Lentimonas sp. CC4: one gene and its partner. The protein of the gene in region 2 binds, or shares a complex with, the protein of the main gene of each other region. Links are inferred from orthologs where the notes say so. Each region holds a gene or a part of one and is shown on either strand. Other genes may lie near its edges.

Region 1 (3,380 bases), 3.1 Mb from region 2 along the record:
CAGCGTCGAAGTCGCGCCCTCGCTCCGCCCAGCGCTGCCGACACCACCAACCACGACAAACGAGCAGGATATCAACGCACCCGAAGTCACACTCACCAAGCCACTCAACCCCGAAGAGCTACTACTCACACTCGACTACCGTCCAAGCACAGGACGCAATATTCAGAAGCACCTCTGCTCAAGCCCACTCTGCTACGGCCTCAACGCTGCTGGCCTACTCATACTCACCGGAGCAGGCATTTGGATCTACCGCAGAAAACGCCTACATCAAAACGCTGACTACGCACTCGCGTATGCAGCCAAACAAGCGCTCAAAGCGACACTCAAAGCATCTCAAAGTAGCGAAGGCGCAGAGTTCTACCGTAATGCGCAAGAAGCCGTTCGACTCGCCGCAACCGCTCGTATGAAACGCAACTTACGATCCGCCGACCTCGCCGAACTCGAAGCAGTCTTCCAGCAAATCAATCTATCAGACGACGTGATCGCACAGACACGCGCACTGTTCGAAGCCGCCGATGGTCACCGTTTCTCAGGCCAAAGCCAGAGCACAGACCTGCAAGGCGCCCGCACACAGCTCAACACTATTTTGAAAGCACTATGAGTTCCCTTCTTCGCATCGCACTCCTCTACATCGCCACCGCAGTCGTCGCGTTTGCAGCGACCAGTGACGCAACCGATCCCTTTCAATCCGGCATCGAAGCGTATCAAAATGGCCAATACAAAGTAGCCAAGACACAGTTCACCGCCGCGCTTGAAGTAAACGAAACCGCAGCGGCGCGCCACAACCTAGGACTCGCCTATTTCCAACTCGGCTCACCCGCCGAAGCGGTCTGGCAACTCGAACGCGCCCAACTCCTCGCCCCGTTCAACGCCGATTACCGATTCAAACTCGGCGCCGTTCGCCAAGAACTAGGCCTCTTCGCAGGCGCACCGAGTTGGACAATCCTCGCCAGCCAAGCACTGCCCACTCAGAGCTGGATCATCATTGCTTCCGTTTGCTTCTGGCTACTATTGGCAGCATGCATTTTACCGCGTTTAAGCGGCATGAAGCCGGGGCTCTGGACGAAGTCGCTCCGCGTCCTTACCATCCTCACACTCATGCTCTCACTGCCAGCGATCTGGTTGAATCTTCGCCTCCTGCAGTCAGGGACAATCATCACCGACGAAGCCGTCGGCCTGCACGCAGCCCCCGCCAGCGCCGCACCCGAAAGCGGATCCGCACGTCCCGGCGAACGCGCACGCATCCTCGATGAATACAACAATTTTTACGAAATCGAAACCGAAGGCCTAGCAACTGGTTGGATCTCGAAAGATGAATTCCGCCCATTGGCGGATTAACAGGCGAAAGGTTAAGATTAAATACTTAAACAGGGATCGGCATCAAGATACCGCCCCCTGCAGCTGAAACGATACTACAGTTTCAGCTTTCCGTTTTTCAGCATTTCAGCTTTCCAAACTACCCCAACCGCAGCGCTGGCTCGATGCTAATTGCATCATGACTCGTGCCTTCGGGATCAGCGAATGCGGCGAACGCAATCATCGCGGCGTTGTCGCCCGTGTGCTGAGGCTCGGCAATAAAGCATGGCATCCGGTAGCGCTTGGCGAGCCGTTGCATCGCGGCACGCAGCGCCTTGTTGTTCGAGACTCCGCCAGAAAGCCCGAGGCTCTTGTATGTGTCCGTTTCTAGAATATGCTTCGTCTTACCAAAGAGTTGGTCGATCACTGCGCTTTGATACGATGCGCAAATGTCAGGCATCGCGGCTTCAAGCTCGGCATCGTCCATTTTCTCGATGCGATAGCGCAGGCTGGTCTTGAGTCCGGAAAAGCTAAACCGACGCTCATTGCGCGGTGCGATCGATTTTGGAAAATCAAATGCCTTAGCGTTCCCGGTCGCAGCGATCTTTTCAACATGTGGCCCTCCGGGATAAGGTAGCCCAAGAAGCTTGGCGCCCTTGTCGAGCGCTTCGCCAGCAGCGTCGTCAACCGTCTCCGCGAGCACGGTAAGCTGCTTCGCCTTGTTAATTTCAAATAGGATCGTGTTGCCTCCGGAAACCACCAGACCGAGATGCGGTAGCAGGTCATCCAACGCATCGGCAAACCCAGAGGGGTCGGATTGATGCAGTGCAACGAAAGGCGAATACGCGTGACCGCGCAGGTGATTCACGCCGCAGAGCGGCAACTTCCACGCGAGCGCGAGGCTCTTAGCAAATGCGATTCCAAGCGCAAGGCAACCAGCGAGTCCTGGCCCCTGAGTGACGGCGATGCTGGTAATCTCTGACTGGCGCTCAACGATGTTAGTCGCTTCCAGCAGCGGGAAGAAATTCTTCAAATGCTCACGACTCGCGAGATCCGGCACGACGCCGCCATATTCTTTATGTAGGCTGATCTGACTGTGCACCCACTCGCCTTCGACTCCCTTTTCAGGATCGAACAGTGCGAGTGCGGACTCATCGCAAGAACTTTCAATGGCTAGAATCATGTTTGAAAAACTTCGAACATCGAACGCTCAACGTCGAACATCGAATTATATTAGAATACAGAAAATGTGATTAAGACATACTCAACGTTCGATGTTCGAAGTTGGATGTTCAACGTTCAAGGAGATCAGCGCATCGAGCATTTGCTGGGCGACGAGCCGTTGCGTATCTTCCACTGGCGCGAAACCGAATGCTTTGGTAAATGCCTCTGCACTCATATGACGCAGATGATGCGCCTGTAGTGTGAGCAAAATCGCTTCTTCCGCAGTTCGCTCGACGGTGACATTTGGATAGACACCGGTGCCGTTGATCGCTTCGCCATTCGGCAGCAAGTAGCGGGCACTCGTGAGCTTCAGTCCATCGCCATCGGGAAACGAATAGACGCTTTGCACGGAGCCTTTGCCGTAAGACTTTTCACCCACCAACAGCGCCCGCTCATGATCTCTCAAAGCACCGGATAGGATTTCGGAGGCGCTCGCGCTTTGACCATCGATCAAGACGATCAGCGGCTTTTGAAACTGATCAACCGAGGCCTTCGCATAAAAGACCTCTTCCTCTCCACGACGCGATTGCACGATCAGCACTTTTTGCCCTTCCTGCAAAAAAATCTCAGCCATCTTCACCGCAATATCAAGACGCCCTCCCGGATTGCCACGTAGGTCGAGAATCAACCCCTGCATGCCTTGCGCGTTGAGCGCGTGAATCGCGGAGGCCAATTCCAAATCGGTCTCGTCGATGAATTGCCGCACACGCATATAGCCTACAGTGTCGGTGGCCATCTCGATATCGACGACAGAATCCAGCGCGATCTCGCGTCGCTCCAATTCAAACGAATGCGCCTGCGCAGTGATTGCCCGCTCAATCGCTAGCGTTACCAGCGAGCCAGGCTCTCCACGAATACGG
Region 2 (4,736 bases):
CTCGTGCTGTTGTGTCTGTTTAGTCTAGTTGTATCAGGCGCGTTGACAGTATCGCTGCTCTTTGCGGTGCAGATATTATTGTTCACGCCTGTGGCGATGGCGTTACTGTTTGTGATCTGCTTGCTAGATCGTGGATCCGAAAGTGTGAGTTATCAGCCGGATTGGAAGCAGTTCAGTTGGAGCCACTTAGTGCGGCGTGTATGGCATGTGCTAGATCTTCGGGTCTTGGCTTTGGGGGCGTTGCTTTTTGCCTTTGTCGTGGCTGCTTCCACTGGTATTTTTATCTTGATACCGCGCTTTAATTTGGAACAAGCCATTCCCTTTCTGCAGTTGGAGTCGAAGCCTAAATCGGGATTTAGCGATAATGTGAAACTTGGCTCAGTTTCCGAAATCACTGAAGATCATAGTATCGCATTACGTGTCGATGTGCCGAGTATGGCGGCCATTCAATCGACGCCGTATTGGCGTATTTTGGTGTTGGATCAATATCATGATGGGCAGTTTCGTTTGTCTCCGCTCAGTCGTGAGTTTCGTCGACAGGAACGCGTTCGGGAACTTGCGGGGTGGGAGGACTGGAGCATTCCTCGGAAGGAGCGCCGAGCACAGAAGTGGACGTTCTTTTTTGAAGACCGTGTGAGTCAGTATTTGCCCTTGCCTGGCACCTTCCACTCCATGCGCTTTCCTCCGCCGAAGCAAGATATGGTGCTGCTGCCAGATATGCATGTGATCGGGCTCGACCATGTGCCGCAAAGTGCGTTTTCGTATCAAATTGAGGATCTAGTGTGGTCTGTGCGTGCACCGGCTTCGGATGCTGAGAATCAGGCATTTGCTGAGTTCACTGGTGATTCTTACGCCGAGCAGGATGGGGTGGTGCGCTACCCATTGACGACTTTAGAGCTGAATATGAAGGCCGAAGATCGTGAGCGTCTCACTCAACTGAATCGTAAGCTGATTGATGATGTCGACGGACTGTCAGCTTCGCAATATAGTCAGATCGTGACGAGTTACTTGAGGCAGAACTTTCGCTATTCCTTGAAGCCCAATGGCGCGGATGGAGCGGGCGATCCCGTCGTTGGTTGGGTCACAGAGGGCACTCTCGGTCACTGTGAATTATTTGCGGGAGCATTTGTTCTATTGGCGAGAGATGCTGGCTATCCGGCCCGCATGGCAGTCGGCTTTGTGGGTGGTGGCTGGAATGCGGTCGAAGATTTCTTTGTGGTTCGTAATAGCGATGCGCATGCGTGGGTTGAGATTTATGATGCACAGACGCAAGAGTGGCTGCGCGTGGATCCCACTCCTGGAGCGAGTCCGAATGACCCCGAAATCCCTACACCCGCAAATTTTGAAATCGAAACAGGGATGAGCGCATGGGTGGATAGCCTACGTATGCAGTGGTATCGACGGATCGTGAATTTTGATCAAGATGATCAAGTTGAAATTGCGTCGACGATGATTGACTTAGGCGATGAGCTTTTAGACGCAATTAAGGCACGGCTAAAGGAAATGGGTGCGTCGGTCCAAGAGTGGATCGCACGGCCTTTTAGTCGTCGTAGTGTTGTTCGCACAGGTGTGTTTGCCGTGCTTTGTTTAGTGGCGGTAGGCATTTGGCGGGCTCGCTATTACTTGGTGGATATATTGCGTCGCCTACTAAGACGCCCTGCTGGCTTGGGCGCAGTTCGGCGTGAGGCTGCTCGCTATCTAGCGCGACTGCGTGTGCGTATCGAGGAATCAGATACACAGGATCTAAGGCTAGAAACCGTTCGTGGTGACTTGGAAGCGCTCCGCTTTGGACCCGATGTTTCGGTGGCAGATGCTCGGCCGATCCTTAAAAGAGCGAAACGAATTTTACGTAGCAGGCGCGGATTGAGCGGTGCACGACGCAATGCAAATGACGGCAGCTAAAGGCAGCACAGAACCAAAGCACCCACACGCCGCAGGACGAGGCTCTTCCCTCCCGAATGTGTTGAGCGAAAAATTACAATTCTTTATGCGCGGCAGTATAGCTGTTGCCGAGCAAGAGTTGTGCGAACCTACGCACCTTTATCCTAGATTCAGGAGTTCGAAGTTAGTCTTCGATTATGAAGCCTTTGTAGATTCTCCTTTAGCCGCCTACCGAGCGCAGCGACACTTATTATGCCCTTGGGGGCAACCGAAGGGCGAAGCCATTTGGCGAGCGTCTAAGACGCCATAAAACACTGATGCTCAGCTTCTAACTCCTTCCTCCTGACTTCTAACTACTCTTTTAAGGTTTATTAATCTAGGCGTATGCGGTGTGCAGTATTCACGTCGATATCAAGGTGGAGGTGCCAGGCATCATCGGGTAAACTGTCAGCGATGCGTTCGGGCCACTCCACTGCAAGGCACCATGGTGGCGCTAAGAAATCGTCGATCATGAGCGCATCGAGATCGGAGCCTGAACCGAGGCGATACGCGTCGAGGTGCACCAGTTGGCGGCTGCCTTTGTAGAGCGTATAGAGGTTGAAAGTCGGACTGGTGACTGGCTCTACGATCTCCCAAGCGCGGGCTAATCCGCGGATGAATGTAGTTTTACCGGCGCCAAGGTCACCATGCAGGGCGAGCACATGGTTTTCAGGAACCAGTGCGGCAAAGGCGCGTGCGATTTGTTCGGTCTCTTCGGCTGAAGTGGTGACGATACCCTTGCGTAATTGTTGAAGTAGATCTGTGTCTGCGCTGCTCATTCTGATTTCAAATGCTCAAATCCATGCGTCCATGGCAAGGCTGTGTTGGTTTGAGAGTCAATTAAGGACCCCATCGACGAGGAAGGGCGAATGACTCCGATATGAGTTAACTCAGTTTCCGGGAATTGCTTTGCCCAATCGGTTTCGAAACTGTGACGATCGACTTGCGGGTTCATGGTAAACAGTAATTCGTAGTCTTCGCCATCGCAGCAAGCATGCTCCATCGCTGAGCGTCCTGACTGCTTTGAAAGCGCTTTAGCGGCTAAGGCGATGGGGATTTTATCGAGATCCAGCGCGGCGTGAGAATTGACGGGGAGCAGCGCTTTCAGATCTTTAGCCAAGCCGTCGGTTAAGTCCATCTGTGCGCTGCAATGCATCCTCTGAGCGAGCCACCGACCTTCGTCGAGGCGTGGCTCGAACGTATAGTGCTTGCCGAGAATAGAGCCGCCCAAGGTGCCCGTGACGTAGATGTGATCGTCGGGTATTGCGGTGCTGCGAAGCTTCGGAGTTTGTGCTGTTCCGGTGAGTGTGAGCACCGCCGAGAAGTTACTTGCAGCGAGACTGCTGATGTCGCCGCCAACGAGTGACACGCCGTAGCGCTCACAGGTCTGGCGAATGCCTGCGAAGAACTGTTCCAGCCAAACAATCGAAAGATCTGAGCTGCAAAGTAGCGCCAACACCGCAGGGCCGGGCACGCCTCCCATGGCGGCGATGTCGCTGAGGTTACGCTTGATTAACTTCGCGCCTGCCTCTTCGGGAGACACGCTGGCGTCGAAATGTTGCCCGTAACTGACACTATCGACTGTCAGGATCTGCCGACCGGACGCAATCGGCTCCAGCACGGCGCAATCGTCGCCGATGCCGTGTGGTGCGGATGGGCTGACCGAACCAAGCCACGTGCTGATCTTGTCAATCAATACGACTTCGCCTATATGAGCCACACTACCGGTGGGATCTGACGTGAATGGGTGCATTCAGAATTTAGAATTTTGAATTTAGAATTACGAATTAGGACGGAGGTCTGCGGCACGACTGAGCTCGCCGAAGTCCGGAGATGGCGAAGCAATTAGCTTAGAAGCAGCGCGACTGGGCAATGATCCGAGCCTAAGACTTGATCGAGGATGAGTGCATCCTTGATTTGCGGAGCGAATGTCTCTGAGACGCAGAAATAGTCGATGCGCCACCCGATATTTCGTGAGCGAGCCGCTGCACGATACGACCACCAACTGTAGCGTTCGGGAGTCTCAGGGTAGAGCTGGCGGAAGCTATCGACGAATCCAGCTTCGACGATCGCATCGAAACCAGCACGCTCCTCGTCGGTGAATCCTGCGTTCTTACGATTTGGCTTTGGATTGGTCAGATCGATTTCCTTGTGGGCGACGTTGAGGTCACCGCAGAAGATGACTGGTTTGGTCGCTTCAAGGGCTTTGCAATGCGCGAGGAAATCTACGTCCCACTCCTTGGTGCGGTAGTCGAGGCGCTTGGGGCGCTTGTTCTCGTCGTGACCTTGCGCGTTGGGTGTGTAAACCGTGACGAGAAAGTAGTCTTCAAACTCGGCGGTCAGGACGCGACCTTCATTGTCGTGTTTTTCGATGCCGAGGCCGTATTGCACCGAGAGTGGCGCTGTTTTACTGATGATTGCTGTGCCAGAATAGCCCTTTTTTACGGCGCAATTCCAGTAAGTGTGCGGGTAACCGACAAATGCAAAGCCATCGACTAGGTCTTGCGAAATTTTGGTCTCTTGCAGGCAAATAACATCTGGCGATTCGCTATCGAGAAAGGATTCGAAGCCCTTTTTGATGGCGGCGCGGATGCCGTTGACGTTCCAGGAAATGAGTTTTTTCGGTGACATAAATTTGTTGTTTATAAGGGGAACGGCTCAGGTGCTCGTTCGGCTGATACGTAATATAGCTGAGGGTGTTCGCTTAGATTTCGTGTGATATGTTAAATCCTTATTATTAAGTGTTTACGATTAATCAAAATGTCCAATCTTCTTGTCATCTTTGCTTTCATTGGCATATTTAATTAATATGAGTT

What was found.
Region 1: the proteins of tsaE (region 2) and tsaD are in contact, whole or in part, in a crystal structure (PDB 6N9A), measured with the Thermotoga maritima proteins. The link is inferred for Lentimonas sp. CC4 from one-to-one orthologs. Residues at the interface, in WP_004082108.1 of Thermotoga maritima: Leu37, Gly38, Lys46, Lys57, Val59, Lys60, Ser61, Thr63, Phe64, Thr65, Leu66, Met67, Val69, Pro71, Tyr82, Arg83, Leu84, Asp86, Asp88, Phe89, Asp93, Ile128, Asp130, Glu131, Arg134; in WP_004082750.1 of Thermotoga maritima: Cys10, Asp11, Arg49, His50, Leu82, Gly84, Gly135, Gly136, Glu154, Thr155, Leu156, Asp157, Asp158, Ser159, Glu162, Asp165, Lys166, Arg169, Leu170, Tyr175, Lys213, Thr214, Leu217, Tyr218, Gln221, Arg222, Asn324.

Annotation. Positions count from the first base shown.
Region 1 is NZ_CACVBO010000001.1:85,430-88,809, forward strand. What follows is about bases 469-3,380. They hold tsaD (tRNA (adenosine(37)-N6)-threonylcarbamoyltransferase complex transferase subunit TsaD), read right to left. Parts: upstream 2,480-3,380; coding sequence 1,457-2,479; downstream 469-1,456. Other genes in these bases: GZZ87_RS00385 (BatD family protein), read left to right, coding at 469-601; GZZ87_RS00390 (tetratricopeptide repeat protein), read left to right, coding at 598-1,338; GZZ87_RS00400 (S41 family peptidase), read right to left, coding at 2,561-3,380. In the rest of the region: more of GZZ87_RS00385, read left to right, coding at 1-468.
Region 2 is NZ_CACVBO010000001.1:3,209,251-3,213,986, reverse strand. The notes cover bases 977-3,965. They hold tsaE (tRNA (adenosine(37)-N6)-threonylcarbamoyltransferase complex ATPase subunit type 1 TsaE), read right to left. Parts: upstream 2,700-3,965; coding sequence 2,253-2,699; downstream 977-2,252. Other genes in these bases: GZZ87_RS13695 (exodeoxyribonuclease III), read right to left, coding at 3,766-3,965; thiL (thiamine-phosphate kinase), read right to left, coding at 2,696-3,673; GZZ87_RS13710 (transglutaminaseTgpA domain-containing protein), read left to right, coding at 977-1,902. In the rest of the region: more of GZZ87_RS13710, read left to right, coding at 1-976; more of GZZ87_RS13695, read right to left, coding at 3,966-4,551; GZZ87_RS13690 (prepilin-type N-terminal cleavage/methylation domain-containing protein), read left to right, coding at 4,730-4,736. UniProt on the Escherichia coli protein: Required for the formation of a threonylcarbamoyl group on adenosine at position 37 (t(6)A37) in tRNAs that read codons beginning with adenine.